DNA from 2 places in the Streptococcus mitis genome. Region 1 is predicted to be linked to the other one. Evidence: riboswitches for the same ligand, from Rfam matches in the RefSeq annotation. Region 1 holds a riboswitch; the other holds the start of a gene.
What was found. A riboswitch is a leader RNA that binds a small molecule or an ion and turns the genes downstream of it on or off. The one in region 1 is predicted to bind thiamine pyrophosphate.
Positions count from the first base shown of each region.

Region 2: it holds a riboswitch for thiamine pyrophosphate, as region 1 does, so the genes downstream of both, M594_RS09810 (thiamine-binding protein) here and M594_RS07305 (TenA family protein) in region 1, are expected to answer to the same signal.

Region 1 is NZ_CP047883.1:1,487,777-1,503,806, forward strand. It holds gene thiE (thiamine phosphate synthase) at 202-831, opposite strand; gene thiM (hydroxyethylthiazole kinase) at 833-1,615, opposite strand; gene M594_RS07305 (TenA family protein) at 1,743-2,411, opposite strand; TPP riboswitch at 2,627-2,715, opposite strand; gene lctO (L-lactate oxidase) at 2,864-4,000, opposite strand; gene pyrE (orotate phosphoribosyltransferase) at 4,234-4,866, opposite strand; gene pyrF (orotidine-5'-phosphate decarboxylase) at 4,906-5,601, opposite strand; gene M594_RS07325 (cell division protein FtsQ/DivIB) at 5,834-7,066, opposite strand; gene M594_RS07330 (UDP-N-acetylglucosamine--N-acetylmuramyl-(pentapeptide) pyrophosphoryl-undecaprenol N-acetylglucosamine transferase) at 7,076-8,134, opposite strand; gene murD (UDP-N-acetylmuramoyl-L-alanine--D-glutamate ligase) at 8,136-9,488, opposite strand; gene M594_RS07340 (ABC transporter ATP-binding protein) at 9,592-10,233, opposite strand; gene M594_RS07345 (bacteriocin-associated integral membrane family protein) at 10,235-12,256, opposite strand; gene M594_RS07350 (DUF3165 family protein) at 12,625-12,879, opposite strand; gene typA (translational GTPase TypA) at 12,899-14,740, opposite strand; gene M594_RS07360 (16S rRNA pseudouridine(516) synthase) at 14,902-15,627, shown strand; gene M594_RS07365 (hypothetical protein) at 15,667-15,894, opposite strand; gene M594_RS07370 (rhodanese-like domain-containing protein) at 15,983-16,030, opposite strand, start outside.
Region 2 is NZ_CP047883.1:2,030,094-2,046,123, forward strand. It holds gene hslO (Hsp33 family molecular chaperone HslO) at 1-45, shown strand, start outside; gene dusB (tRNA dihydrouridine synthase DusB) at 32-1,012, shown strand; gene M594_RS09760 (hypothetical protein) at 1,083-1,766, opposite strand; gene M594_RS09765 (hypothetical protein) at 2,046-2,276, shown strand; gene M594_RS09770 (NUDIX domain-containing protein) at 2,350-3,123, opposite strand; gene pnuC (nicotinamide riboside transporter PnuC) at 3,125-3,904, opposite strand; gene M594_RS09780 (AAA family ATPase) at 3,914-4,972, opposite strand; gene M594_RS09785 (ATP-dependent Clp protease ATP-binding subunit) at 5,120-7,552, opposite strand; gene M594_RS09790 (CtsR family transcriptional regulator) at 7,554-8,012, opposite strand; gene M594_RS09795 (ABC transporter ATP-binding protein) at 8,131-8,859, opposite strand; gene M594_RS09800 (ABC transporter substrate-binding protein) at 8,859-9,866, opposite strand; gene M594_RS09805 (ABC transporter permease) at 9,905-10,663, opposite strand; gene M594_RS09810 (thiamine-binding protein) at 10,626-10,916, opposite strand; TPP riboswitch at 10,985-11,087, opposite strand; gene polA (DNA polymerase I) at 11,189-13,822, opposite strand; gene M594_RS09820 (SIALI-17 repeat-containing surface protein) at 13,942-16,030, opposite strand, start outside.

The DNA of each region.
Region 1 (16,030 bases):
ATAAATATTATAACAAACGATTTTTTCTAGTTCAAGAAATTGAACTGGAAATACAGACTTGCACTCACAAAGACAGCAGATCTTTCTTTTGCAAAAGCCAAATGTCTTGTTTGATAGATTAGCCATTTGAGCTGAATCTGGACATAGCTTTTTAGAAAAAAGAAAATCCTACTCCCTCAGAATCCAAGGAAAAATTGATAGCTATTGTTCACTCATTTCCCGAACAGTTTTTTCTATATTTTTTGCATACGATATTGCTGAAATGATTGAAACACCGTCAACATTGGTCTTCATAATGTCTTTAATATGTTTCGTCTGTATCCCCCCAATTGCAACTAAGGGCATTTGTGGCAATAGTTTTCTCATCAATTTAAGACCTTCATAACCTATAGCACCACCAGCATCATCCTTTGACTGGGTATCAAATACAGGACCAACACCAACATAATCTACATATTCAACTTTTGATTGTTGAAATTCTTCCTCGTTTTTTATAGAAAGACCAATTATTTTATCTGGCATCAATTTTCTAATTTCATCAACACCAAGGTCATCCTGCCCTACATGTACGCCATCAGCGTCAATTTCCATCGCCAAATCAATATCATCATTAACAATAAACGGGACATTGTATTTTTTACAAAGATCCTGTAGTTCAATTGCTAATTCGACTTTTTCTATACCTTTCAGGGCTCCCTCACCTTTTTCACGGAATTGAAATAAGGTTATACCACCTTTTAAGGCTTCCTCAACGACCGTATATAGATCTTTTCCTTGGCAAGTAGTCGTTCCACAAATAAAATATAGTTTTAATAATTCCTTATGAAACATTTTACTTCACTCTTTGGAATTTCTTTACATCTTCATCTGTAATCTCGTATAAGGCATTTATAAATTCAACTTTAAATGTTCCAGGAAGATGCCCATTTGGACGTTTTTCTGCCATTTCTCCAGCTATATTGTAAACCAACATTGCTGTTTCTAATGATTTCAATTCTTGACCTTTTTCAAGTCCGATAAAGCTTGCTACTACAGCACCTAATAAGCATCCTGTCCCAATAACTTTTGGCATCATGGCACTACCATTATGAATCGTTACCACTTCTCCATTTACCGCAATAGCATCCACTTCACCTGTTACTACTATTGGAATATTGAACTTCTTATTTGCTGCTAGAGCAATTTCATCAATATTATCTACTCCCGCACTATCTACTCCTTTAGATGCCACATTTATCCCTACTAAAGAGGCAATCTCGCCAGCATTTCCCCTAATCGCTGCTAGTTTATAATTGTTGATTAGATCATCTGCTACTTTTTTTCTATATTCTCCTGCTCCACAGGCTACAGGATCTAAAACTGCTGGAACATTATATTTCTCTGCAATTTTCAGAGCAGCTTGGTATAATTTCCAATTTTCATCTGTCAATGTTCCTATGTTTATTAATAAACCTCCAGCATACTTTAACAAATCCTCTAAATCTGCTGGAAACTCACTCATAGCTGGTGATGCACCCAGTGCAACTAATCCATTTGCTGTGAAATTTTTTACAACATCATTGGTGATACAGATAACTAATGGTGCTTTTTCTTTTAATAATTTTAAACTTGTCATATTAAAATACTTCCTTTTTAATTTTAAACAATGTACTGATTTCAATTTATCTCTATCTTTAGTTAAGATTTTTTCATTTACATTGAATGATTTACCTCATTAAATTTGTAAATATCCTAAACCTTCTCTAAGCGTCATAACCAATATCAAAAAAGGCTAATTCTAAAGCAACTGCTTGATTCCAGCGTTCCTGAAGTTCTGTCAAATCTTCTCGATTTTTCCCAACACGATTGAGTTCGTCAACCAGAAATTGAACCCACTCTGCAAAGAAAGGACCTCTGTGGAGATTGATCCATTCCGAATGAATATAGGCTTCAGGTAGAGCCAAATCTTTAGAACCCCAGTCTAAATAGAGACCTTCTGCAATGACCAACATGACCAAAAGATGGACATAATCTGATGAAGCCACTGCCGAATACATTAAATCCTGAAAGGCTTTTGTTACAGGATGCAAGGTCACTTCCAGATAGTCATTCTCAGATACTTTTAACTCTTTGAAAGTCTTTTGGAAATAACCGTCTTCATCTGCTTCAAGAAAGCCTAGTTGCTTGGCAAAACGAAGCTTAGATTCAAGTTGGTCTGCGTGAGCTACGCAGGCACCCAGCATGGATAAGAAGGCATCAAAGAAGTGATAATCTTGAATTAGGTATTCTTTTAAAACCTTATTCTCAATTGTCCCCGCAAAAAGTTCCTGAACAAAACGATGATTGATTGCATCCTGCCAATCCTTCTGACTGCTTTTTAATAATTCTCCAACAATCAAACCTGGCTCAAATGCATAGTCTTGTGTTTTCATATTTACTTTTCCTCTCTTTATTCGTTCGTAATCGACAAAACATCAAGAAAATCCTAGTTTTACTTGACCTTTTTAAAGAAAATCAAGGGCGTTCAAGAAGAGCTATCTAAATGCTTTGTATCACATTCATCCAGCTTATATAAACAAAAAAACTCCAATTACAATCAAGAATTAGAGTTGACTTACAAGATTCGATCGTTCATTTCGCCATACGAAAAAAACTGTTCACATTTCCCTTCGCCAGTCTTAACTGTATCAGGTTCAATGGGTATCATCTCAGCTTAAAGCACCCCAAATGTCTTTGTTATTTAATTACTGCACCAGTATAGCAAAAAATGAAAGCCCTAGCAAGATATTTGATTAGAAAATATATTTATATAGTTTTTAATGGTGATTTATTCTTCCTATAGACGAAGAAAAACCTCCACATCAAGTGGAGGCAATCTCTTTTATCAATACAATTTTAAGTCGCGTGGGTCAACTGGGAAGGTTGGGTTGTATGGGTTGTGACGGAGTTTGAAGTGTTTGACATCTTCAATAGTCTGAGTTCCAGATAATTGCATAACTGTCTTCAATTCTGCATTCAAGTGTTCAAAGACTTGACGTACACCAACACTACCACCGAGAGCCAAACCATAGATGACAGGGCGACCAATAGCTACCAAGTCTGCTCCTGAAGCCAAGGCTTTAAAGACGTGTTGACCACGACGAATACCTGAGTCAAAGACGATTGGCACACGTTTGTCAACTGCTTCTGCTACTTCTTGAAGTGAGTCAAAGGCAGCTGGTCCACCGTCGATTTGGCGGCCACCGTGGTTGGTTACCCAGATACCAGAAGCTCCCGCAGCAAGCGAACGTTCAACGTCCTCACGGCATTGTGGTCCCTTGACATAAACAGGAAGTCCTGAGTATTCAGCGATAAATTCTACATCACGTGGAGACAAGCGTTGTTTAGCTGATTTGTAAACAAAGTCCATTGATTTACCAGCACCTTCTGGTAGATATTCCTCAACAATCGGCATGCCAACTGGGAAGACAAAACCATTACGCTTGTCCACCTCACGATTGCCTCCTACAGTCGCATCTGCTGTCAAGACAATCGCTTTATAACCTTCAGCCTTCACACGGTCCATGATATGGCGGTTGATACCGTCATCCTTACTAAAGTAAAATTGGAACCAGTGAGGTGTCCCTTGAAGGGCTTCTGTAATTTCTGGAAGATCGACAGTAGAGTAAGAGCTAGTTGTATAAAGAGACCCAAACTCATGCACACCACGCGCAGTCGCCACTTCACCCTGTTCGTTTGCTAATTTATGAGCTGCAACAGGCGCCATAATGATTGGTGAAGACAATTTTTCACCTGCAAATTCAATCTCTGTACTTGGATTTTCAACATCACAAAGCGTATGCGGAACGATGAGTTTGTGGTTAAAGGCACGAATATTCTCACGTAAAGTGAAAGTATCTTCCGCTCCACTAGCGATATAGCCAAATGCTGCTTTAGGAATAACTTGTTGTGCCATTGGCTCCAAATCATAGGTATTGATGAAATCTACATGACCTTCTGCATTGCTTGTTTTGTATGACATAAAATGCCCTCCTTAATAAGTAAGCGTTTACTTTGTATATTACAAAAATATCTTAACTCTTTTTTCAAAACTTTTCAAATATTTTGTTTGGAAATTTCATACTTTCAATCATTTTACAGAGATAATTAAAAATGATAAACTTTCTTAAGTTATGGAAATTCAAATAATCTTTTCATTTTCTAGTCTAAAAAACAAAATCAGGTAATCCTAGTGACTACCTGATTTTCTATGTTTTAGGCATTTTGCCAATTTTCTTGGTCTTCTTTAAATCTTTTTAGAAGGTCGAGGCCTTCTGGTGTGATGTAACCTTCTTCTTGGGCTAGATGAATCAATTCACTGTAGTTAGAAAGCGTCACAAGTTTGACACCTGCATCTGAGAAGTTCTTATCTGCTTTTGGCAATTGGTAGCTGAAAATCGCTACAACACCGAGGACCTCTGCTCCTTCTCGTTTAGCAGCTGCTACAGCTTCAAGAACAGAACCACCTGTTGAAATAAGGTCTTCAACCACTACCATTTTTTGACCCTGAGCTACGCGGCCTTCGATTTGATTACCAGCTCCGTGGTCTTTTGGTTTGCTACGAATGTAAGCAAAAGGCAAGTTCATCTTATCAGCAATGATAGCTCCGTGTGGAATCCCAGCTGTCGCAGTTCCTGCAATGACTTCTACCTCTGGAAAGGCTTCTTTAATAGCTTCCACAAAGCCATTTTCAATTAGGGTACGAGTTTCTGGATAGGCTAGTGTCACACGATTATCCGTGTAAATCGGTGACTTGATACCAGATGCCCAAGTGAAAGGCTCCTCTGGTTTGAGGTAAACGGCTTGGATTTTCAAGAGGTGGCTAGCGATATCTTTAGCAAGTGTCATGGTCTTCTCCTTTTGTTTTTCTAATCTATTTCTTTGATTCTAGTCTTGGTTCCATTCATCCTTGATGGCATGATAAGCTGCAACAGGATCCTCAGCTTGGGTAATGGGACGTCCCACTACGATATAGTCACTGCCGATTTGATAGGCATCTGCTGGCGTCATCACACGTTTTTGGTCTCCAATCGCTACTCCCTGAGGACGAATGCCCGGTGTCAGACAGATAAAATCTGGATTGGTGGCCTGCTTGATGACTTGCACTTCCTGAGCCGAGCAAACGACACCATCCAAGCCAGCTTCAGCTGTCTTCTTGGCATAATGTATTACAGACTCTTGCAGACTGGTTTGGATATTTTGAAAGTCCTGCATCTGAGCTTCTGACGTTGATGTGAGCTGAGTTACAGCGATCAATTTTGCTTGACTTCCAATACCTTCACGCGCAGCCTTCATCATCTCTACACCACCAGCCGCATGAACATTGGTCATATCCACACCAAGCTGAGACAGGACCTTCATGGCTGATTTGACTGTATTGGGAATGTCATGAAGTTTAAGATCCAAAAAGACACTGTGACCCAGACCTTTCAAGTAGGACACAATCTCAGGACCCGTTGCGTAATAAAGCTCCATCCCTACCTTGAGATAAAGGCTTTCTTCTGCTGGGAAAAGAGCTAAAAATTCCTTGACCTCATCAAAACTAGGAAAATCAAGAGCAATGACTGGACGATGTTCTCGCATAGGTTTCTCCTTTTACCTTTGCTAGTGAGAGAGTCTGGGCAACAGAAGCCACGAAAAAAGGAACCTGCCAACAGCAAGGTTCCACGAAAAATGGGTAGTCTCCACCCTTTCAGCGTCTAACCTTAGCTGCCTCTCTGGACTGCTTTAAAGGTTTTTTACTATTCTATTATTTCTACTAGCACTTGTCAAGTAAAAACATGGTCTCTGAAGAACTATGAAAGAAAAGATAAACCTAGCGACGCGATGAACGCTGGGTCGTTTGGTTTTGATTGCTCTCTTCCTCCAGCTTTTTCTTCTCTTCTTCCAATTTATTCTTTTGTTCTTCTAGCTTTTTCTTCTCAGCTTCCTTAGCCTCTTGTTTGGCTTTTTCCTCAGCCTCCATAATTAATTTATCCGCCACAGTGTAACTGTAAATTCCAGCTTCCATGTCAATCACACTTGGTTCTGACAATTGAGGTTTAATCTTACTGTAATAAGGCAGTTTCTTACTCATTTCAGAAAGAGGAACCAAAACTTCGTCCGAATCATTCATAGTCAATCGAATTAAATCTGATGTGACCTTGCTTGGGGCTAATTCCACCTTCTGGATAGCCGCCTTGAGTTCTGGACTAATTTGAGCAAGTTCTGACGTAAAGGTCTTGATTTGTTCGCTGTCATTAAAGAGAACTGATATATAAGTTTCTGGCAGACTGACCAAACTGACCGAACTGGTCTCGAGCTGACCGCTTGAAAGGATTGGATAATGACTTTCTCCAGAAACATAGTAGGCCACAATATCATATTCCTTAACCTTGATAGTAAACTTGGTTGGAAATTGATAGACAAGCTGAGCTGATTCAACCCAATAGTTAGACTTGATCTGCTCTTCATATTTTGCCTTGTCTAGCAGAAGGTTAATCGTATAATCCGAATCCTGAATGCCTGAAGCCTGTCGAATATCATCATCTGTAGTTTGCACTGTTCCCTCAACACGAATATCCTTCATGGTCGCATAAGGACTGAGCAAGTAGGCAGAGACAACCAATAAAAGCAGACTGAGAAACAAAATCGAGATAGCCCGCCAGATATGAACTCCTGGGATTTTTGGTTTGACCTGTTTTTCCTTTACAGGCTTTTTCTCTATTTTTTTATCCTGTTTATTCTGTTTCTTCGGCTCTTTGGATTTTGGTTCTTCTTTGGGTACTTCTTTTTTGACGTCTTCTGACTCTTCTACTTTTTCTTCATTATCATCCTTAGCTGATTTTGGGTCATTTGGATCAGATTCACTCTCTTGGTCCTCAGTTGCATCTGACTTTTCAGATTTTGAAGCCATTCGAGCTTGTCTTTCCTTTTCCTTCTCCTCAGCTAGGGCCGCCTCTTCCTCAGCCTTCTTTTTTAGATATTCCTGGTTTCGTTTCTGCCATTCTGATAACTCTTTAAATTCTTCGAGGATTTCTTTGCCCTCATTTTTCTTATCTTTTGACATTTACTTTCCTTATGATAAATCTTTTTTCAACAATTGATAAAAATCTGCTAGAGATTTCAATTCCTTTGAAGCCTTCATCTTAGCTTGGTAATCTTCCTTGTGACTTAGTAAATGAGAAAGCTTCTCTTCTAAACTGTCCAAGGTCAAATCGCTTTCTTGAAGTTCTTCTGCATAGCCTTTTTTTACAAAGTAAGCTGCATTTTCAATCTGGTCACCACGACTAGCTTCACGACCAAGCGGCACAATAACATGCAATTTTGCCATGGCCAAAAGCTCAAAAATCGTATTGGCACCACCACGTGTCACAACAATATCAGCCAATTCCATCAAGGGTTGATAGAGATTGGTCACATAGTCAACACGAAAAAGATTTTGGCTCAACTCGTTCAGGCTAGAATCTCCAGTTAGATTGATAATATTGTAGCGTTCTGTCAGTTCTTTCTTATGGTCTGTCACCAATTGGTTAAAGACACGAGCGCCTGCAGAACCACCAACAAACAATACTGTTGGCAATTTGGGATTAAAGTGAGTTTGAATATCCACCAATTCATCTGGTTCTGGACTTTTTTGGTCTGAAACCTTGGTCACTGCCCCCACATGCTCGACCTTAGACAAACTTGAAGCTTGCTCAAAGGTTGAATACATCTTCGTCGCAAATTTATAAGCGATTTTATTGGCCAAGCCCATAGACAGGTCAGATTCGTGAATAAAGACAGGCACTCCTGACACACGCGCTGCGATAACAGGCGGTACAGAGACAAAGCCCCCCTTTGAAAAAAGAGCCTGCGGACGAATTCGTAACATGATAAAGAGCGATTGTACAATTCCCCAAGCAACTTTGAAGACATCCAGCATATTTTGCCAAGAGAAATAACGACGCAATTTTCCAGTCGCAATGGAATGGAAGGTGACATCTAGACCCGACTTGAGGATTTCTTGGTGTTCAATACCACGCTTGTCTCCGATATAGTGGACTTCCCATCCATCTTCGATGAACTTGGGCATCAATAAAAGATTGAGGGTCACGTGTCCAACCGTCCCCCCACCTGTAAAGACAATTTTTTTCATATTATTCCTTTAACTCCGCTACTGTGTCGATAAAGAGGTCGCCACGTACTTCAAAGTTAGCATACATATCCCAGCTGGCATTGGCTGGACTGAGAAGAACCACGTCTCCTTGAGTCGCAAGCTCGTAGGCCTTGCGGGTCGCATCTGCAATGTCAGTCGCATCCACATATGCCACACCAGCCTTGTCTGCTGCCCGTTTGACACGTTCTGCAGACTGACCCAGGATGACCATCTTCTTGAGTCCAGTAATGTCTGGAACCAATTCGTCAAACTCATTGCCACGGTCCAAACCACCTGCAATCAAAATGACCTTGCTATTGTCAAATCCTGACAAGGCTTTTTGAGTAGCCAAGATATTGGTTGATTTGCTATCATTATAGAACTTGACACCCTTGATTTCATCCACAAATTGGAGACGGTGTTTGACACCTCCAAAGGCTGAAAGAGTTTCCTTGATGATCTGGTTATCCACACCACGAAGCTTGGCTACAGCAATCGTCGCAAGGGCATTTTCCACATTGTGGCTACCTGGAACTCCGATTTCATTCGCTTCCATGACAACTTCCCCACGGAAGTAGAGATGACCATCTTCCAGATAAGCTCCATCAACCTTTTCAAGTGTTGAGAATGGTACAACTGTAGCTTGTGTTTTAGTGGCCAATTCTTTTGCCAAGTCTTGGTTAAAGTTCAAGACAAGGAAATCAGCCGCTGTCATCTTGTTCTGGATATTCCACTTGGCTGCTACATATTCCTCAAAAGAACCATGATAATCGATATGAGTTGGCATGAGGTTGGTAATAACCGCAATCTCAGGATGGAATTCTTGAACGCCCATCAATTGGAAAGAAGAAAGTTCCATAACAAGAGTGTCCCTGTCTGACGCAGTTTGGGCCACTTGACTAGCTGGATAGCCGATATTCCCTGATAAAAGACCATGTTGGCCAGCAGCAGTCAAAACTTCCCCGATCATGGTCGTTGTGGTTGTTTTTCCATTTGAACCAGTAATACCAACAATCGGTGCTTCTGAAATTAAGTAAGCCAATTCCACCTCAGTCAAGACTGGAATACCCTTGGCCAAAGCCTTTTCTATCATGGGATTGCTGTAAGGGATACCTGGATTTTTCACCATAAGGGCAAACTCTTCATCCAAGAGTTCCAAAGGATGGCCACCTGTGATAACCTTGATCCCTTCTTCCAACAAACTTTGGGCAGCTGGATTGTCCTCGAAAGGTTTCCCATCATTTACTGTCACAATGGCACCTAGCTTGTCCAACAAACGAGCTGCAGATTCACCAGACTTTGCCAAACCTAAAACAAGGACTTTCTTATTTTTAAATTGATCTATTACTTTCATGTCTCAAACTCCATTTCTACTCTTACTATTTTACCATTTTTATGGAAATAAAAAAGCCACAAAGTGTGTTTGTGACTCTTTCTTCTAACTGAATTTTACCTTATCATCTATGTGATAAATCGGTAACTCGAATAACTTGGTCCACTTGCTCCCAAATCAGAGGATTGTGGGTCGCAATAATAATGGTTCGATTCGGATTTTTTAAAGATTCTAGGATGGAAAGTAATTCCTCAGAGTTTTTGGGGTCTAGTGAAGCGGTTGGTTCATCTGCGAGAATCAAAGGTGGATCCTTTAAAATTATCTTCGCTAGTGCAACACGTTGTGCTTCTCCTCCTGATAATTCAAAGATAGGTTGCTTCAAATCTAAATAAGAGAGGTTAACACGGTTTAGAGCTTGTTTCATCAAAGAGATTTTCTCTTTTTCTTTCAACTTTTTACCAACTAAACCCAGATTGAGATTTTCTTTGACGGTTTGGCTTTCAATTAAGCCAAAATCTTGAAATAGATATCCCAAATAATCTCTAAAGAAAACAGAAGGCTTGATGTCCTTAAGAGAGGTGCCATCATAGATGATTTGCCCTTTGTCATATGGCTCTAATCGTCCAATCATATTCAAGAGTGTTGTCTTACCACAGCCACTTGTACCGATTAAGGCATAAATTTTCCCACCTTCAAAATGAAGATTGGTATCTGAAAATAGCTGACGGCTTCCAAATTTTTTAGATATATTCTTTAGTTCAATCATCCTATTTTCCTTTCATAATTGTCATAGAAACACGAGATTCTTTCTGCGCTTGACGGTAAAGCGTCAGAACTGCACTAGCTAGAAAGACTAATAAAGTGAGCAAGCCAATCACCAAGTCTCGACTGCTTAAAATAAAGAGACTAGCACCAAATACAAAACTGGCAAATTGACTAACCATATACTGAGCATGTGTTTCAAAAAATCGTAAACCTGAAATTCGTTTAATCAAGATATCTCGACGGAATTGCTCGAAATATAGAAGATTGACAGAATAAAAGAGTAACAAGGAACTAGCTATTCCAACAATAGCTCCTAGGATTAAAGTTGCTGTTTCAGTTTGAACTTCATTATAACGAGTTAGATAAACACTTCTTCCTTCTTTAAGATAGGATACTTGCTCATAAATTCCTGCATTTTTCAAGAGTTTAATCCCATCTTCATATCCTTTGACAAAGATATTCTTACCAGCATTGATAGACCAACTAGATTTGGAAATGATACTATCACCTATAGATGTTGGAGTAAATACAACTAAAATCGGATCAGTCAAATACTGAGTGGATACGGGATTCTCACCGTTATTATAAACAAACCGCTTTTCTCCAGTTGGAAGATAACTAACAATCGCTCTCATTTCATACTCTAAAGGAGCACTTGCCTCCTCACCAGATTTTCCATAATCACTCAATCTTTCTTCAAAAGCTTTCTTAAGTTCTGCTTCCTGTGAACGAAGAGATTCTGGTAATAAGAGTCCAAATTCCCCTTTTTGAAGATGGGCTAGTTTCTGTCTAGTCTCACCATTTACAGATACATTTTCCTTGTCCAAATAACTTGGACTGACATAGAGAACATTAGCATTTGGACTATAGGTATCCAGTGTCTCTCCCTGTTCATTTTTTCCTTGAGGATTTGCAAAATGAATGAGATTATCTTTTACAAATAGAGCCTGTTCTTCTTCGATTGCTTCCTTGGCAAAGGCATACCACTTATTCTGATTTTCTGTATCTTTTACTCTATCACCTAAGCCAAAGAAAATCTGGTAATAGTCTGCTCTATCCTGCCATGCTTGTTTTGAAATTTCAAGTTCTTTCAATCGTTGGTAAGACGTCAAACCTGTCTTAACAGCGTAGCCTACTGTAAAGACAGCAACTAACTGACACAATAGGGTTAAAGCCATCAAGCGTTTAAGGGGTAATCTCCCCTTAATAACGGGAACTAATGCTTTGTAACTCAAACTCATTAGATAAAGGAGCATTAGTAAAATTGAAATACCCAATAAAAACAACAGATAGAAACTAATCCCAAAACCATAGGTGGCTAACAAGACAGGATAAAACAAACCTTGACTAAAAAGAACGACTCCCCCACCTAGGAAGGAAAGGAGGGCTGATAGAAGGAGCCATTTGATATCAGTAGATAAAGAATGCCCCATGATGGATAAGAGAGTCTGACCAGAAAAGAGTTTTATACCTGCAGCTCTCATTTCCTTAATCCGAGTGATAATCACTAGAGCAAAGAAAGATAAGCCAAATATTGCTAAACTAATTAAAATAAGGGGAATTAGTAACATTCTAAAAGCAAGAGAATAGGGCGCTGTCTTTCGGTCAGGAATTGCTTTATAACCCAAATCTCCTAATTTATCGGCAAGCTTTTCTTTCGTCAAGGAGCCTGACAAAAGGAGATAACTATTTAGCGGATCACTACGTTCACGACTTTCTTGGCTAGCTTCTTGGAATTCTTTTGGTAAAGTTCCCTGACCATAAGTTGCATAAGTAAAGTGAGTCGTCCCATCCTTACTCGGCTCTACAATTCTTCTAGCTATTAAACTCTGTTCTGAGTTTGCAAAATTCTCTAATTCCTTTTCAAATACCTCACGCGTCGGTTCCTGAGTATCTTTTTTAACACGAAGTAAGGAAACGGAATCATAGCTTGCATATAAATATTGTGGCGCACGTAAGACAATAATCCAAGCAAAGAAAAAGCTGAGAAAAAAAGTTGATAATAATATGAATAGTTTCTTCATAGTAGACTCCTTGTATAAGAGAATAACCCTATAGAACAAAGATTTTATGTTTTATAAATTCTTAGAATTATTTTCCTAGTTTAATCCATTACACCCTGAGCACCAAGACAACAAATTTAATCCTTCCTCGTTTTGAAAACGATTTCTTATAATTTAAGTATATCACTTTCTATATAATCTATCAACATATTTTACCAAAATATTATTAGTAATAGAATTTTACAGTTCCCTTAAAAATAGATGTCATTAACGAATTTTATACAAGTTTTTCCCATTCATATTATCCAAGCAAAAGAGATGATATTAACTAAAAAGCAATTCAAACTATTGTAAAATTGATACAAAAAAAGAGAGCCAAAACTCTCTTTTTATCTTCTTTTACTTTTATGGACCGACATGAGGGTAATATCTCGCAAGCTAAAATATGCTAGGAAGAGCATAGCGACTGCGATGAAGAATTCTGTCGGTAGCTGAAAGATTTGCAGGACAGACAGCATCAGCAAAATCAAAAGTGCTACGAAAGCAAAGACGACAAGGACGATGTTGACTGTCCCTTTAATACTTTCTGGTGTCACAAATACATAGAGTAGTAATAAGAGGAGTCCTATGATTAAATAAACCATCTTTATCTCTTTCTAGCTCTTATTCAGCTGATTTTTTCTTCTTGTTAGCTTTCTCACGCTCTGCTTTGTTAAGGATTTGTTTACGCAAACGGATAGACTCAGGCGTTACTTCCATGTACTCATCGTCGTTCAAGAACTCAAGAGACTCTTCAAGTGTCAAGATACGAGGTGTCTTGATAACAGCTGTTTGGTCCTTAGTAGCTGAACGGACGTTGGTCATTTGTTTTGCCTTAGTGATGTTAACTGTCAAGTCATTTTCACGAGAGTTTTCACCGATGATCATTCCTTCATAAACCTCAGTACCTGGGTTGACAAAGATTGTTCCACGTTCTTCGATAGACATGATTGAGTAAGTTGTAGCCTTACCAGCATCAATAGAAACAAGGGCACCACGGTGACGTCCACCAATTTCCCCTGGAATCAATGGCAAGTATTGGTCGAAGGTATGGTTCATGATACCGTAACCACGAGTCATTGACAAGAACTCAGTTGAGTATCCAATCAACCCACGCGCAGGAACAAGGAAGACCAAACGAGTTTGACCATTACCAGTTGAAATCATATCCAACATTTCACCTTTACGTTCAGAAAGGCTTTGGATAACAGATCCTTGGTATTCTTCTGGAGTGTCGATTTGAACACGTTCAAATGGTTCACATTTAACACCATCAATTTCTTTTACGATAACCTCTGGACGAGATACTTGAAGTTCATATCCTTCACGACGCATTGTTTCGATAAGGATTGACAAGTGCAATTCTCCACGTCCTGAAACAGTCCATTTGTCTGGTGAATCAGTTGGGTCAACACGGAGGGAAACGTCTGTTTGCAATTCGGCCTGCAAGCGTTCTTCTACCTTACGAGAAGTCACCCATTTACCTTCTTTACCAGCAAATGGTGAGTTGTTGACCAAGAATGTCATTTGAAGAGTTGGCTCATCGATGTGTAGGATTGGAAGAGCTTCAACTGCGTCTGTCGGAGTAATGGTTTCACCGACAAAGATATCTTCCATACCTGAAACGGCAATCAAGTCACCTGCTTTAGCTTCTTGGATTTCACGACGTTCCAAACCAAAGAAACCGAAGAGTTTTGTAACACGGAAGTTTTTAGTTGTACCGTCAAGTTTAGAAAGGGTAACTTGGTCCCCAACCTTAACAGTACCACGGAAGACACGACCGATACCGATACGTCCAACAAAGTCGTTGTAGTCCAAAAGTGACACTTGGAACTGCAAAGGCTCATCTGAGTTATCTACTGGAGCTGGGATATGGTCAATAATCGTGTCAAAGATTGGTGCCATAGTCGCTTCTTGGTCAGCTGGATCATCCGACAATGAAGAAGTTCCGTTGATCGCTGAAGCATACACAACTGGGAAGTCAAGCTGGTCGTCATCTGCACCAAGCTCGATGAAAAGCTCCAAGACTTCGTCCACTACTTCTGCTGGACGAGCTGATGGTTTATCGATTTTGTTAACAACCACGATTGGGACAAGATCTTGTTCCAAGGCTTTTTTCAATACGAAACGAGTTTGTGGCATGGTTCCTTCGTAGGCATCTACGACCAAGACAACACCGTCAACCATTTTCATGATACGCTCAACTTCTCCACCGAAGTCCGCGTGTCCTGGTGTGTCCATGATGTTGATACGAGTTCCGTTGTAGGCAACGGCTGTATTTTTAGCAAGGATAGTAATTCCACGCTCTTTTTCGATATCGTTTGAGTCCATAGCACGCTCAGCCAATTCAGTACGTGCATCAAGCGTTTCTGATTGTTTCAATAATTCGTCAACGAGGGTTGTTTTCCCGTGGTCAACGTGGGCGATAATCGCAATGTTACGGATATCTTCTCTTAATTTTGTCATGATTTCCTCTATAATATTCAAAATTTATTTTCTAACTGAACGATTATACCATATTTTCAAGTAAATAACATAACTCAAGCAAGTGTAAATGTTTTCACTCTGCTTTTCTTTTCATGTCAAGCCTTTTCAAAGCAAGCGACTTATGATAAGATAGGCACAGTATGCGTTTAGATAATTTATTAGCCCAAGAAACAGTTAGCCGAAAGGCCATGAAACAAGCCTTACTCAAAGGGGACATTCTCGTCGATGGTTGCCCAGCCCGCTCCCTAGCCCAAAATATCGATACAGGACTTCAGGAACTCCTTTTTCAGGACCGTATCATTCAAGGCTATGAACACACCTATCTTATGCTTCATAAGCCTGCTGCTGTCGTGACAGCCAATAAAGACAAGGAACTCCAAACCGTCATGGATCTCCTTTCACCTGACATCCAGTCTGACAAGCTCTATGCCGTCGGCCGACTGGACCGAGATACGACAGGGCTCCTCCTCTTGACCGATAACGGTCCCTTGGGCTTTCAGCTCCTCCATCCCCAATATCATGTCGATAAGACTTATCAGGTTGAGGTTAATGGACTTCTAACACCTGACCATATTCAAGCCTTTCAAAAAGGAATTGTCTTTTTAGATGGCACTGTCTGTAAACCTGCAAGACTAGAGATTCTATCTGCAAGTCCTTCCTACAGTCAAGCCTCTATCACCATTTCAGAAGGAAAATTTCATCAAATCAAGAAAATGTTCCTCTCGGTTGGTGTTAAGGTGACCTCCCTCAAACGAGTTCAGTTCGATGAGTTTACATTAGACCCAGAACTAGCAGAAGGTCAATACCGTCCCTTAAACCAAGAGGAATTGAAAATCATTAAAAATCACTTAGAGAAAAGTGGATAAAAGAAAAAAGCTTTATGTTTAAAGCTTTTTGTTTATTGCTTATCTAAAAAATACTGCGACGGCTACAATCCAGTTAAGTACAGAAACCACAAGTCCTACGATGTTGAGAATTTTTTCTGTTTTATAGTCTAGTCCAGATTCTTTTTGGTATGAAAAAGCCAAGACCAATCCTATGATCCCCAAAATCAGGCCTACAATTGGAAATAACAAACCAAGAATAATCGACAAAATACCCACAAAAAGTGGATTTTTCTTCTTTTCTTTCATGTTCTAAGAACTCCTTAAATTTTATACAAATTAATTATACTATAAAACAATAGCTTCATCCTATCATTCGACTAATTTGGAAATAAGGTTAGCTAGTCTTCACTTTCCCTTTCCAAGAATCCAAGCCATAAGAAAG
Region 2 (16,030 bases), 540 kb from region 1:
TTTGATGAAAACGACCTGGAGGAACTCATTCGTGACAAATCTTAATACACCTTTTATGATTGGCAATGTTGAGATTCCCAATCGTACCGTTTTAGCACCCATGGCTGGTGTGACTAACTCAGCCTTTCGTACCATAGCAAAAGAGCTCGGAGCTGGACTCGTTGTCATGGAAATGGTTTCTGACAAGGGAATCCAATACAACAACGAAAAAACCCTGCACATGCTTCATATTGATGAAGGAGAAAACCCAGTTTCTATCCAACTTTTTGGAAGTGATGAAGACAGCCTAGCACGCGCAGCAGAATTCATCCAAGAAAACACTAAGACCGATATCGTGGATATCAACATGGGCTGTCCAGTTAACAAAATCGTGAAGAACGAAGCTGGTGCTATGTGGCTCAAGGATCCAGACAAGATTTACTCGATCATCAACAAGGTCCAATCTGTCCTTGATATCCCACTTACTGTCAAAATGCGTACCGGCTGGGCGGATCCATCTCTGGCAGTAGAAAATGCCCTCGCTGCTGAAGCTGCGGGTGTTTCTGCCCTTGCTATGCATGGCCGTACCCGCGAACAAATGTATACAGGTCATGCAGACCTTGAGACCCTTCACAAGGTCGCTCAAGCTTTGACCAAGATTCCATTCATCGCCAACGGTGATATCCGTACTGTCCAAGAAGCCAAACAGCGTATCGAAGAAGTTGGTGCTGACGCAGTCATGATTGGCCGCGCTGCCATGGGAAATCCTTACCTCTTCAACCAAATCAATCATTACTTTGAAACAGGAGAAATCCTACCTGATTTGACCTTTGAAGATAAGATGAAAATCGCCTATGAACACTTGAAACGTTTGATTAACCTCAAAGGGGAAAACGTAGCCGTTCGTGAATTCCGCGGCCTCGCTCCTCACTACCTCCGGGGGACATCTGGCGCAGCCAAACTCCGTGGAGCTATTTCACAAGCTAGCACTCTGGCAGAGATTGAAGCCCTCTTGCAGTTGGATAAGGCTTAAAAGTTTAAAACCCGTAACTCTCTTAAAGGTTACGGGTTTTTGATTGTAAAAATTCAAATACTGAGGATTATTATTGACTCAAAGCAACACTGGAAACCTTACCATCCGCTCCTGTTGTAATTTGGATGATTTTTCCTCCACCAATTTTGGCATTATACTTACCATCATCAAGAGTATAAGAATAGCCTTTGATAGAGTAATTTTCTTTCTTTCCATCAGAAGATTCTACTGTAAATTGACCACCTGATGAAACTGTGATGGTTTCGCCATTTGCTCCCTTCCAATTGCCCGCTGCAGCTGAGAAATCACCATCTACCATGGTTAAAACACCCTTGTAGCGTTTATTTTGCTCTGCTTGTTTGTCTTGAAGTTTGCGGTCAGTTGTAGGATCATAGCTTGATTGGTTAGATTGGGCTTGAGGAGCTTGTTGAGTTGAAGGAGTCTGAGCAGGAGTTTGTTGACTAGCCACTTCTTGACCTTGTCTTTGCTCTGGTGCAGGTGCCGCTTGTGATGGCGTTGCAGTTGCTGAAGATTGATCAGTAGACGCCTTAGCCTTTTCAGATGAAGCTGAACTTGAGGACTTCTGAGTCTTGCTTTCTTTGTTAGAAGAAGTTGCTTTAGAACTTGATGACTGGCTTGTCTTAGCAGAACTGCTTGCTTGAGTTGTTTCCTTTTTATTTCCACAAGCTCCTAATAGCAAGGTAGAAGCCAATACAGTTGCTGCCATCAATTTGATATAGGTTTTCTTTTTCATTTTTCTACTCCTTTGTAACGTTTTAGAAATATAAAGAAATCTTTTTGTAATATAATTGTAACATTCAAATTTGAATATGTCAACAATTTATCTAAACTATTTTAAAAATCTTAAATAATTTAGATACATTTACTCCTCCTACTCTTCTATTCGTAATAAAACAGAAAAACAGGAGATTTTCTTATTAAAAATTTGAATTCGTTTTTTGTGTAATCGCTTGCAACTTTAACTGCAAATAAATATAATAACATTGAAATAGAATATAGGAGGTGCACTCTTATGCTAAATAAGTATTATAAGTATCTTCCTTGGTTGATTTTGGGAGCAATTGGCTCTTATCAATCAGCCGCTTACTATGCGCGAACTGCATTTGATGTGTTTTATCTGACTACAATCTTTTTGATTGTTTATATCGCTTTGTTATTTTTACATGAGAACTATCTCAAGTATCGATACAAAGACTTCTTTACTCACCTGTTGAGTAATTCTAAGAAAGATAGCCATCCCTAAAAACAGTCGCAACAGCAAAACCATTTCATGATGGTACATAAAGAGGTCGGGAACTTTGTCCCGGCCTCGTTTTTTATTTCAGTCGATAGGTTTTTCTTGGTTTCTTTTTAGGTACTCGTTTGAGCCCGACCTCTTCTACGTACTCGCCATATTTTACGAGAAAGTTATTGCTGACGATTGGACGACCGGGGTTGATGAGATTGACCAGTTCAGTCCCTTCGTAGACAGTGAACTCCTCCTCTAGCAGATAGAGGAAGGTTGGGTTCCAGTCGAGACGGCCTTGGATTCGTTTGATGGATTCTTGGATAATGGCATAATGGTCAAAAGCGAAGGCTTGCTCCTCCAACTCTACTCCCTCTAAGAAGCACTTGCCCGTCTGAAAATCGACATCTACAAAAACCACATCCTTGGCATCGTCTCCTGCTTGAACAAGTTCTAATGCACGACTAGGCAAATAAACCAAGTGGGCAATGGTCACTGTCCAGCCCCGTGGGTCACGGCCGGGGGTCGATACGGTCATCAATTGCTCGATTTTTTCCAAAGGAAGATCGAGATTAACTTCTTCTCTCACCTCACGCTGACAGGCATGCGCAGCATCTTCGCCCTTGTCCATAAATCCTCCAACTAAGGCCAAACAATTTTGATATGGATGAGCCTTGCGACGAATTAATAAGAGCTTGATCTTTCCTTCGACAAAGCAGTAGGCTACCATATCCACCGTCACACTTGGTTTTTCGTATTGAGGAAGTTCCTGCTTGTAGTACCAATCCAAAAACTCCTCCTGACTGGCATGAATTTCAAAATATTCTTTTTCCGTCATCCCTGCTGGAATCATCGTGTCCGTCATTTTATGCCTCCTTACGAACTGCCTTGGTCCATTGGTACCAACCTACTAGACTATTGAGTGTGTAAACCCAGTACATCCCTTGAATATGGATATTTTCACCCCACCAGAGGTAGATACTAAAGAGATTGGTTGCAATCCAGAAAATCCATTGCTCACGATAGAGACGTGTCATCAAGAGCTGGCCGACACCATTGGTCGCATCGGTAACACTATCACGGAAAGGGCGAGCACTATGGATACTTTGGTAAGCTAAGCCCATACTAATCCAGATGATAGCAGTTAAGGCTAAGTACTTGAGCCAGTCAAAAACAGATAATTTCTTAGCTTCAAAGTGGGATTCTTCTGCTTTTTCTTGGTCATTGATACGATTTGATAACCAAGCATAGAGACCAATCGGCTGCATGACAAAGAAGTAAACGGTCGTCAAAACTTCGCCATAAAAAGTCGCATTCATAGCCAAAATCAAATAGATAGCAGAGTTAATGGCCCCAAAGAGATAATTGCTTGCACGCCCTTCTGCTACCAAGATAACACAGACAATCCCAGTCCAAGATGCAAACAAGCTCATCCAGTCATGACTTTCTGTATTTTGCGTGAATTCCAAGATCAAGGGAACACTTGACAGGACAATAAGATACAACCACTGGAAGAGGCTACGGCCGACAAAGAGATCTTTCCAGAGCAGGTTCATGATTCCTGCAAAACCGATCTTGCGGGCTTCCGCATGGACATTTTTAAAGTTTTCGATAAATTGTGTGATTTTTTTAGTTAGTTTTTTCATATTTTTCTCCTAATCTGCTTGGTAAATGGCATCAATAGCCACTTTTGCTGCCTCATAATTTCCTAGATAATCTTCTGCTAGATAAACTAGTGGAATGTTTGCTAAGTAGTCCTCCCTAATCTGGTCCAAATGCTGGGAAAAACTATGACGAATATGGTCTTCTGCCATGGTCATATCTCTAAACCCATCATTGACATAGGAGCCGACAGGTTGCACAAAGAGAATCAAGTCCCATTTTTCCTTAGCCAAGATAGAGACAAAGAGATTGTCAAAGGTTTCTCCTGATAAGTCCCCTTGGTCCTCGGTCTCCATGTAATAATCATAGTAGCCCTTGGTTACTAAGGAGTTGGTGTCTGCTATCACCAATCCCCTATTGGCATTACTGTCGATTAACTTAGAGGTTTGATCATACTGCCCCAAAAGGAGATAATAATAATCCTTTGGAGTCAATTCATCGTCGCGGACATTGTTTTTAATCTGGTACTCACGTGCGTATTCCAGGCTGACTGGCGCATCGTAATACCTTGCCAAATCCTTGGCCAGAGTGGTCTTCCCATTGCTGGCACTTCCCATAATCAGCACCTTCTTTGTAAACTGACGACGGAAGGGTTGAGCGATATATTTCCAATATTTGCTTGGATTTTCTCGAATCATAGTCGCTGAGATACCAAACTTTCTTTCTTTCAAGACAGTCTCAAAGCCATGATTTGATAATTCTTGCTGGTAGTCTGCTTCTCCCACAAAGAAAATTAGTTCTTGCTGGGTTTCATCATAGGAAATCTCCGCAAACATCTGATTCAACCACTCCTGCCAGCCCATAGGGTAACGGGGAAGATTAGTCTCATCCAACTTGCAAACGGAGGTCAACTCGTCATCACGAAAGGCCTCTCGGATATAGCGGAATCTTTTTTGAAGCGTTAAGCCTACCTGTTCCCCTCTGTCGCCCTCATAACCTGAAACGACAACCCAGACCTGGTCACACTGCCGTTTGGCTCGCTGGATTAGATCGATATGTCCTTGATGAAGCGGAGCAAAGGTTCCAAATACCACTGCTGTTTTCTTTTTCATAAACGCATTACCTTTTTATGATTTTTGATATTTTTATTATCTATGTTTTTATTATAAACTATATTTTTGTTTTGTCAATAGTTTTTTATTGTTTTTTATAAAAAAGTAGCGAAAAAGAGAACCAAGATTGCTCTTGATTCTCCATTTTTATGCAATATCAAATTTTAACTGGCCTGCTTTAACACCAATCTTAAGTGTGCTGCCTGCCTCTAATTCTCCCTTGAGAAGAAGTTCTGCCAACTTGTCTTCCACTTCTGTTTGCAGGGTTCTGCGAAGTGGACGAGCTCCCATCTCTGGGTCATATCCTTGATTGGCCAACAATTTCAGTGCGGAAGCTTGTAATTTCAAGTCAATACCTTTTTCAGCCAAACTTGCCACTAAAGGTTTAACCATAATTTTCACCACTTCCTGCATATGGTCGCTAGACAGGCTATGGAAGACCACCTTTTCATCAATACGGTTGATAAACTCCGGCCTATAAGCTTTTTTCAGCTCTTCAAACATGCGTTTTTCCATATTTTCCTGGTCAAAACGAATGTCCTTAGCTCCAAATCCGACAGTCTTGTCATCACGAAGGGCTGTCGCACCAAGGTTTGACGTCATGATAATAATGGTATTTGAAAAGTCAACCTTGCGCCCCTTGCTATCTGTTAAGACCCCATCATCCAAGACCTGCAAGAGAACATTAAAGATGTCTGGGTGGGCCTTCTCTACCTCGTCAAAGAGGAGAACAGAGTATGGTTTGTTGCGAACTTTCTCGGTCAACTCCCCACCTTCTTCATAACCCACATAACCCGGAGGAGCTCCGTTGAGACGGCTGGCTGCGAATTTCTCCATATACTCACTCATATCAAAGCGGATAAGAGCTGATTCGTCGTCAAAAAGAACTTCTGCCAGAGCCTTGGCCAATTCGGTCTTACCGACACCTGTAGGCCCTAGGAACATAAAGGAACCAATCGGACGCTTGTGACTGCGAATCCCTGACTGGTTGCGGCGAATGGCACGGCTAATGCTTGAAACTGCTTGATCTTGACCGATGACACGTTTGTGCAATTCAGCTTCCAGATTCAGATATTTTTTAGCATCAGTCTGGGTCAGTTTTTGGACTGGAATACCTGACAAGCGACTCAAGGTAGTCAAAATATCAGACTCTGTCACCAAGTCTTTATAGACAGGCACTTCCTCTTCTTTTGCGATTAGCTGGGCTGCCTGTTTCCACTTGCCATCCATCAAGGCCTTGTCAGCTGGACTTAAGCCAGAATCATCTGCTGTTACATGCTTAGCCTTATTTTGCACTGTTGCTGCTGCTTCATCTAAGAGGTCAATAGCAGAATCTGGCAAGTGACGGCTAGTCAAGTAACGATGGGCCATCTTGACAGCTGTTTCAACCGCTTCATCTGTGATTTGCACACGGTGATGTTTCTCATAAGTCACCTTCAAACCTTGCAAAATGACCATACTGTCGGCCACACTTGGCTCTTCGATCGTCACTTTGGCGAATCGACGAGAAAGGGCCGCATCTTTTTCGATGTGTTTTTGGTATTCTTCCTGAGTGGTCGCACCAACCGTTCTCAAAGTTCCACGCGCCAAGGCTGGTTTCAAGATATTGGCCGCATCCAGAGTCGAATCAATTCCACTCCCAGAACCCATGATGGTATGAAGTTCATCGATAAAGAGGATGACTTGCCCATCTTCCTCAATATCCTTGATGATATTGTTCATGCGTTCTTCAAAGTCACCACGGAAACGTGTCCCTGCAACGACATTCATCAAATCCAGCTCTAACACGCGCATCTTAGCCATTTCCACAGGTACATCCCCACTAGCAATTCGCTGGGCAAGACCAAGCGCCAGAGCAGTTTTCCCGACACCAGCATCTCCAACCAAGACAGGATTATTCTTTGTCTTCCGACTCAATATTTGAATCATACGCGAGATTTCCTTGTCCCGACCGATGACTGGTTCTAACTTGCCAGAACGCGCTTGCTCTGTCAAATCATGCGTATAGTCCTCGAGACCACCGCTCGGAGTCTGCGGCATGCCCATCATATTGGCCATAGAATTTTGCTTGTCAGCTACTGTACGATGACGTTGACGTAAAGCCTTGAGGTCTTCACGAGTCCAACCTGCACGTTCTTCTAAATTTCGACGAAGGGCAGCAATCTTGACCTGATCTTTCTTGTCTTCATAAGAAAAACCAGCCCTCTCCAAGATACGAGTCGCCAAGGCATTGCCATCATGCAAAATCGCATAAAGGAGGTGCTCTGTCCCTAGCACCTTAGCATGGACCACTGACGCTACATACTCTGCTTCGTCAAAAAGAACCTGCAAACGATGGGAAAACGGCAATTCCGTAAAAGTTTCATCCTGGCTATAGTCTGTTTCAGTCAGTTCCAAAGCCACCTCTTCTAAACGGTCCATCTCATATGGATAATCATTTAAAGTCGCCCCTGCCACACTATAACTGTGATTGGACATGGCAATCAACAAATGCCAAGACTCTAGATAACGAGCTCCAAAATGGCCAGCAACCATGTAGGCACTTTCGATACATTCATTCAACGCTTTTGAATAGTTCATCTTACTTCCCTTTTCTATCTACCTCTTGTATGACCTGTCGTAGCATGTTTGCTCGAAGGACTGGTGCTTCTTCTCCTAGAACGCGATCCAAAGCTACTGCTACCAGCAAATTCATCTCCTGCTTGCTCATCAATTCCTGCTCAACCAAAAGCTGTAGAATATCCTCATAAATTTCTTGACTGATCCGCTCACCAATTGAGTAAAGCAGCTCCTTGAGCATTTCATGATGACTAGAAAACTCAATCCGTCCTATACGAATATAGCCTCCGCCACCACGCTTACTTTCAACCAAGTAGCCCCTACTTTCCGTAAAGCGTGTCTTGATCACATAGTTAATCTGACTGGGAACAACCTGAAAAGTATCTGCCAACTGACTCCGTTGCAACTCCACAATTCCAGATTGATCTAAAATCGCCTTGATGTAGGCCTCAATATGATCCGATGTATTTTTAAATCTCATTACAAACCCACCTCTCTCTTTAAACCTTGACTATCTTTGACTATTATACCGAAATTTTCTCATTTTTAAAAGAAAAAGGGCGCTGGTAAAGGATAATCTTCACCAACTCCCTATTTTTCTACTTATCTAAGCCTAATTCTGCCAAGATTTGACGTTTGTAGGCAATTTTTTGAACTTCCTTGTCCTCATCTTCAGACCAATCTAGTTTAATTTCTGAAACAATCTGCCCAGGGCGATTTTTCAAGATATAGATACGGTCGCTGAGATTGAGGGCCTCCTCAATACTATGCGTAATAATCAGGGTCGTCAATTGCAACTGCTTGTGAATCTCCAGATACCAAGCATGGAGTTCCATCTTGGTTATCTCATCCAAGGCGCTAAAGGCCTCATCTAAGAGAAAGAGCTTGTGCCCGAAAAGGTAAGTCCGGAGTAAGGCTACACGCTGGCGCATCCCACCACTGAGTTCATGAGGGTATTTATCTCTTACAGCTGTCAACTGGAAGGTCGCAAGAATTTCATCTGCGCGAGCAATAGCTTCTGCCTTATCCACCTTTTGAATCAAGAGGGGCAGAATGATATTACCAAGCACCGTCTTGTGCTCCAAGAGCAGATCCTTTTGTAACATATAACTCACGCGCCCCTTGGGATTTTCTTCACCATCAAGGACAATTCTCCCTGACTGAACTTCTAAAATCCCCGCAATTAAGTTGAAAAGCGTAGTCTTACCAACACCACTTGGGCCTAGGATAGAAACCACTTCACCTGAAGTCACTTTCAGATTGATATCCTCTAAAATCCTATCTTGTCCGTAGGCATAACTGACGTGTTCTAGTCTTATTTCTGTCATTATTTCACAAATTCGTTGGTGAAGCCTTTGTCTGTCAAGTCTTCTTTAAGGATACCATTTTCTTTATCCCATTTGTAGAAGGCATTCCAGCGAGCTGCATCAAATTGCCCCCATTTTTCCTTGTCGCTTGCGTATTCTTTTGACAAGTATTTTTGAGATTCGATGACAAAGTCACGTTTTTCCTTGAGTTCAGGTGCATTTTTGATGAGGATATCAGCTGCTTCCTCTGGATGCTCCATAGCATATTGGTATCCTTTTTTGATAGCTTGGATGACTTTACGTGCTTCTTCTTTGTTGTCTTTGAGGTAGTCGTTGTTAGCAATGATGACTGGTGAGTAATAGTCAAATTCTTTAACGTAGTCTTTCAAGTACATAAAGTTAGCATCTACACCTTGAGATTTGGCAAGGATACCATCCCATCCGTAGTAGATCCATGCAGTATCAAATACTCCATTGGCAATCGGTGTAATTGAGTTTGAGTCGTTATTTGGTACTTTTTCAACCTTCTCAAAGTCCCCACCTTGTGATTCTACCAAGGTTTTCAACATAGCAAGTTCAGTTGGGTCATTCCAAGTTCCGTATTTCTTACCAACCAAGTCTTTTGGACTAGCTACATTGTCAGATTTACGAGAGATGATTCCTGATGTATTGTGTTCTACGATAGCTGCAACGGCAGTAATTCCTGCCCCTTTTTCCAATTTTTTAGCCATATAGTCTTGGAAATAGACTGCAAATGGTGCCTTACCGTTAATAACCAAGTCAGAAGAACTTTCTTCTGGTGGCAATTTCAAATCAACATCCACCCCAGCTTCCTTGAAGTAGCCTTTTTCCTTAGCCACATAAAGCCCTGTGTGGTTGGTATTTGGTGTCCAGTCTAGGATAAAGTCAATCTTCTTAAGTTCTGCTTCTTTGTTGTCCTTGGAAGCAGTTCCTTGACCACAGGCCACAAGCACAACAGCTACAAGAGCTGTTAAAACAGTTAAAAACACTTTCCATGTTTTTTTCATTTTGATTTCCTCTTTTCTTTTTCCGAAACATTCTAATTCTACGAACGTTTCCATTTAATAACATATTTCTCGCTGACATCGACCAATTTCATACCAAGAAGGCTGATAATCGATACCAGAATAATAATAGCGAACATGGTATCATACTGAAACAATTTCTTGGACTGAATCATGTAGACACCTAGTCCTTCAAAGCCTCCCAACCACTCAGATACTACTGTTGTGATAAAAGCGTAGGAGACACTGACCCTCAGACCTGCATAAAAGTAAGGCAAACTGACTGGGATTTTAAAATGCCAAAGAATTTGCCAAGGTTTGGCTCGCATCAGACTAAACAAGGTCAGCATATCCTTGTCACAGTGCCTAAAACCGTCCAAGATGCTGACGATGATAGGAAAGGTTGTCGTCAAGATAATCAAGACAATCTTGGGCAAAATCCCATAACCGAGCCACAAGACCAAGATAGGAGCTATGGCAATAGTCGGAATGGTCTGAACGACCACCATCATAGGGTAAATCAGGTCATTGAGCCAAGTCAAACTATCCATGAGCACAGCCATGAGACAGGCAATCAAGACTCCCAAAATTAGACCTAGCAAAGCCACTCTCAAGGTCGCCCAGCTATGGTGCCAGAGAAATTCTCTATCACGCACAAAAGACTGGAGGATTTCAAGAGGTGTCGGCAGGATAAACTTGGGGAGAAGTTTAAGAAAACCTGCTAACTGCCAGATTGACAAGACTCCTAGAAAGCCCAATAGACTAATGTGTCGTCTCAGTATACTTTTCAAGTTTCTCATCAATACTTAAAATCTCTCCTACATTTATTTTGACATTAGAAAAGACATTATCTGCCTCCTGCCCTGCCACTTCCAGCGCTTCTTTTAGAATGCGCATGAGTTCATCAAACTCCCCTTCCAAGACCGTTTCAAATGGTGTCACCACCATAGTCACCTCTTGAGCTTGCAGATAAGCAATGACTTGATCGATAACAGCAATCCGATCAATCCCCTGTGATAGGGGTAAAATTTGCAAGGCGATGCTTGCTTTCATAAGAACCTCCTCTTCTCGTTTTCCTTTGATAAAAAGAAAAACCTTTGCCATATATGGAAAAGGTCAAGATTAGACTAAGTATCGTTCCCTACGCTGGCATTACCCAGATCAGGTGCGGTCGAAGCTTAACGCTTCCTCTCAGACTGTACACAGACTCCCATATATTATATGGACATATGATAGCGCAAAACCAAAAAAATGTCAAGGAAACTGCTTACAGAAAAACATGAAAAAGAGTTTGAAAACAAGTGCTTCAAACTCTACATAACTTTTTATTTAGCCTCGTACCAGGTTGCACCTTCATTTTCATCTGCGATGAGGGGAACACTGAGTTGAATGGCTTCTTCCATGGTTTGTTTGACCAATTTTTTCATCTCTGCCAATTCAGATTTAGGAACTTCAAGGACGATTTCATCGTGCACTTGTAACAGCATCTTGGTCTGATAACCACCTGCAACCAAGGCTTTATCCAGCTGAATCATAGCAATCTTGAGAATATCTGCCGCCGATCCCTGAATAGGAGAGTTGATAGCAGTCCGCTCTGCAAAACCACGAATATTGAAGTTGCGCGAATTGATATCTGGCAACTCACGACGACGTTTAAAGAGGGTCTCCACATAGCCCTTATCACGCGCCTCACGCACCACTTCATCCATGTAGTTTTTAATACCTGGGAATCGTTCAAAGTAGGTATCAATATAGGCTTTGGCCTCCTTACGGCTAATGCCCAAATTATTAGACAAGCCAAAGTCTGAAATCCCGTAAACCACTCCAAAGTTGACAGCCTTGGCATTGCGACGGTCGTTTGCAGTCACATCCTCAGGACGCTCAATGCCAAAGACCCGCATGGCTGTCGAAGTATGGATGTCCGCTCCCTCTTGGAAGGCCTTAATCAAGTGCTCGTCTTTAGAGATATGTGCCAAAACACGCAATTCAATCTGTGAATAGTCCGAGCTGAGAAGGACACTATCCTCCCACTCAGGCACAAAAGCCTTACGAATGAGACGGCCCTGCTCCAAACGCACAGGAATATTTTGCAAGTTTGGATCCACACTAGACAGACGTCCAGTCTGGGTCAAATCCTGCACATAGCGAGTATGAATCTTGCCATCAGCCAAAATCCAGTCCTGCAATCCAATTACATAAGTCGATTGAATCTTAGCAATTTGACGGTAATCCAGGATTTTCTTAACAATCGGAGCAATAGGAGCCAGGCGCTCCAAGACATCCACCGCTGTCGAATAACCTGTCTTAGTTTTCTTAGTGTATTCTAGAGGAAGTCCCAATTTTTCAAAGAGAAGCACGCCCAACTGCTTAGGCGAGTTGATATTAAACTCCTCACCAGCCAGTTCGTAAATCTCCTGAGTCAGTTTTTCAATGACAAGCTCATTTTCAGCCTGCATCTCAAGTAAGGTCTCTTTCTTGACCGTAATCCCAGCAATTTCCATCTTGGCAAGGACAAAAGCTAGAGGTTGTTCCATATCATAAAGAAGCTCTAATTGCCCATTTTCACTGAGTTTTTCAAGCAAAATAGGCGCAGTCTCAAACAAAACAGCAAGCTTACGAGCCAAGTGCTCCAAGAATTTCTCACGTTCAGGAATGGCCTTCTTGACACCCTTACCGTAGAAAGTTTCATCATCAACCAAGTAAGTCTGACCGTAAAGACTCGCGATGGTCGCAATTTCATTGTCCTCCACAGTCGAAAGGAGGTATTTAGCCAAGCGACTGTCAAAAGCAGGCGCCTGCAAATCCACACCAAAACGATGCAAGAGAACTTTGGCTTTCTTGAAGTCATAAACTCTCAGAGGTGTTTTTTCTAAAAAATTCTTGAAAATCGGGTCTTGCAAAAGCTCAAGCTTGTCTGTAGCATAGAGCTTATCGCCACAAGACCAGGCAAATCCAACCAAATCATCCGTATGGTAATTCTCTCCAAAAAGCTCAAAATGGAAGATAGACTCTTCACTCAGCATATCTTGAGTGACTTGGTCAACAATAGTAAAATCCAAACTCTCAGCCACATCAGCTGACGACACATTTAAAGCCTGCTTGAACTGTTTGAATCCCATCTCATCGTAGAATTTCCCAAGATTTTCAACATCTGGACCACTATAGACCAAATCCTCTAAACCAATCTCAATCGGTGCCTTGGTATCAATGGTCGCCAGTGTTTTAGACAAAAAGGCCTGTTCCTTATCATTGATGAGATTTTCCTTCATCTTAGAAGCCTTCATCCCATCGATGTTTTCATAAATCCCCTCAAGCGAACCATGCTCCAGCAAGAGCTTGATACCTGTCTTTTCACCGATTTTGGTCACCCCAGGGATATTATCCGACTTATCACCCATGAGCGCCTTGAGATCGATAAACTGAGTCGGTGTAATGCCCATCTTTTCCATAAGATATTCTGGCGTAAAGGCCTCAAACTCAGCCACACCTTTCTTGGAAATCTCAACCACCGTATGCTCATCCGTCAGTTGAATCAAATCCTTGTCCCCACTGACAATGGTAATATCAAAACCATCCTGCTCTGCTAGCTTATCCAGCGTCCCAATAATGTCATCCGCCTCATACTGAGCCAACTCATAGTGACGAATCCCCATATGATCCAGCAACTCACGAATGAAGGGAAATTGCTCACGAAACTCATCAGGAGTCTTAGCACGACCACCCTTATAGTCCGCATACATCTCTGTACGGAAGGTCGTCTTTCCCGCATCAAAAGCCACCAAAATATGACTAGGTTCAACCCGCTCCAACAAATGGCTCAACATCAACTGAAAGCCATAAATCGCATTGGTATGCAAGCCAGCCGCATTCTTAAAACGGTCCAACTGCTGATAGAGCGCAAAAAACGCTCGAAAAGCAACAGAAGACCCATCAATCAATAATAATTTTTTCTTATCCATACACCCATTATAAAGGAAAGCACCAAAAAATACCATTGGGAAGAGTTCCCTGATAGAAACTAAGATAATATTAAAAAGAGAAGGAAGGTATTCCCTCTCTTTCAAGCTACGAAAATAAATTAGTTCTTACGTTTCACAAATGGAAGGGCACCGAGGAACAATCCAAGGAATCCTAATGATGCAACTGCAACATTATCTTTACCACCAGTATTTGGAAGTTCTTTTTTATCTTCTGCTTTTGCTGCTGGTGCTTGATAAGTATTATCCTTGTTAGTACCTGCTGTTGTAAGAGTATATTCTGGAACTTCAGTAATCGCTGGGGCGCCTACTTCTGCATACGCTGGAACTTCGTTAATTGCTGGGGCGCCTGTCTCTGCATACGCTGGGACTTCAGTAATTGCTGGGGCGCCTGTCTCTGCATACGCTGGGACTTCAGTAATTGCTGGGGCGCCTGTCTCTGCATACGCTGGGACTTCAGTAATTGCTGGTCCGCCTGTTTCTGCATACGCTGGAACTCCGCTAATCGCTGGGGCACCTGTCTCTGCATACGCTGGAACATTATTCACTGTAGCGTCTTCACCATTTGTAGATAAAGGCCCTGTATATTCTGGAACTTCGTTAACAGCTGCTAAGACAAAATTAGCACCACCTTTATATTCTGGAACTTCATTAACAGCTGCTTCTAAACTATTAACTCCACTGTTGAATTCTGAAGCTACCTCAGCTACAGGAGGCAATAATGCTTCTCCATTTTCATTCACAGGTGTATTGGTTGCAAGAGTTCCAGTGAATTCTTGAGCTACCGCAGCTACAGGAGGCAATAATGCTTCTCCATTTTCATTCACAGGTGTATTGGTTGCAAGAGTTCCAGTGAATTCAGGGGCTACCTCAGCTACAGGAGCATCAGCCGCATTAACTCCTCCACTATATTCAGGAGCATCAGCTACAGTAGGAGGTGTTGCATCATTTACCCCACCATTGAAATCAGAGCCATTATCCCCAGCAGGAGAGTCACTAGGATTCACACCACCGTTGAATTCAGGAGCGTTAGGAGCACTTGGAACTTGGTCAGGTTGTTTAGCATCATCAGAAGGTGCATCACTAGGACTTACACCACCACTAAAGTCTTTCGATTCTTCACCCTTAGGAACCTCTTTTAAGTTTTCGATGTAACCTAAAGTTGCGTTGTAATTCTCAGTTAGTTTGGCAATTGCATCGTCATCCTCTTGAACTGCTTCGTTCACTTCGTCGAAATTGGCCTTAGCTTCATCAGCTGCTGCTTTAGCAGAAGCAACTGAAACTTCTAGTTTAGTTACAGCATCTTGCAATCCATCTTGGATAGTTTGATCCGCATTGTATTTCTTAGCAGTTTCAAGAGCAGTTTTAGCTTTTTCTAAAGTTTCTTTTTGTTTCTCTAATGTAGCATTTTTCTCTTCTACTACCTTAGCTTTTTCAGCAGCGTCAGCCTTATCTTCCTCAGCTTCTTTAGTTAATTTTTCAATTTTTTCAGCTAAATCATCAGCAATGTCTGTAAGTTTTTTGACAATTGGTTTAGAAGCTTCTTTTTTAGCTGCTTCTTCAATTTTTTTAGTTTCGTCAGCAGTTAATTCTTTAGTTTTATAAGCTTCAGGAGCTTTATCTTTTGTGTTGGCATCGTTGAGGAATTCATCTATAGCTTGAGTAGCTGTAAGAACTCCATCTTCAATCGCTTTTAATAAAGCTTCTTTACCGATTTCAGCTTTTGCTTCTTCGATAGCTTTCGCTTTATCTTCTGGCTTGATGCTAGCATCCTTGTTGACTTTATCTTCAGCTTTTTTTTCAAGTTGCTCTAAAGCACCTTTCAAAGCTTCTAAGTTAGCTGCTTCTTCTTTTTTAGCGTCTTCTTCTTTTTTAACTTCTTCTTCAACTTTAGATTTTGCTTTAGCTGCTTCTTCTTTAGCCTTAGCTAATTCAGCTTCTGCATCAGCTTTAGCTTTGTCTGCTTCTGCTTTTGCAGTCTCAGCAGCAGTTACATCAACAGCTTCTTTTTTAGCTTTAGCTGTAGCTTCTTCTACTTTTTTAGCTTCTTCAGCAGCTTTCTTCTCTAATTCAGCAACTTTAGCATCAGCCTCTGCTTTAGCTTTAGCAGCTTTTTCAGCTTCGGTTGGTTCAGCTTCTTCCTCTGGAGTTTCTTCAGCTGGTTTAGCTGGTTCTGCAGCTTCTTTTGCT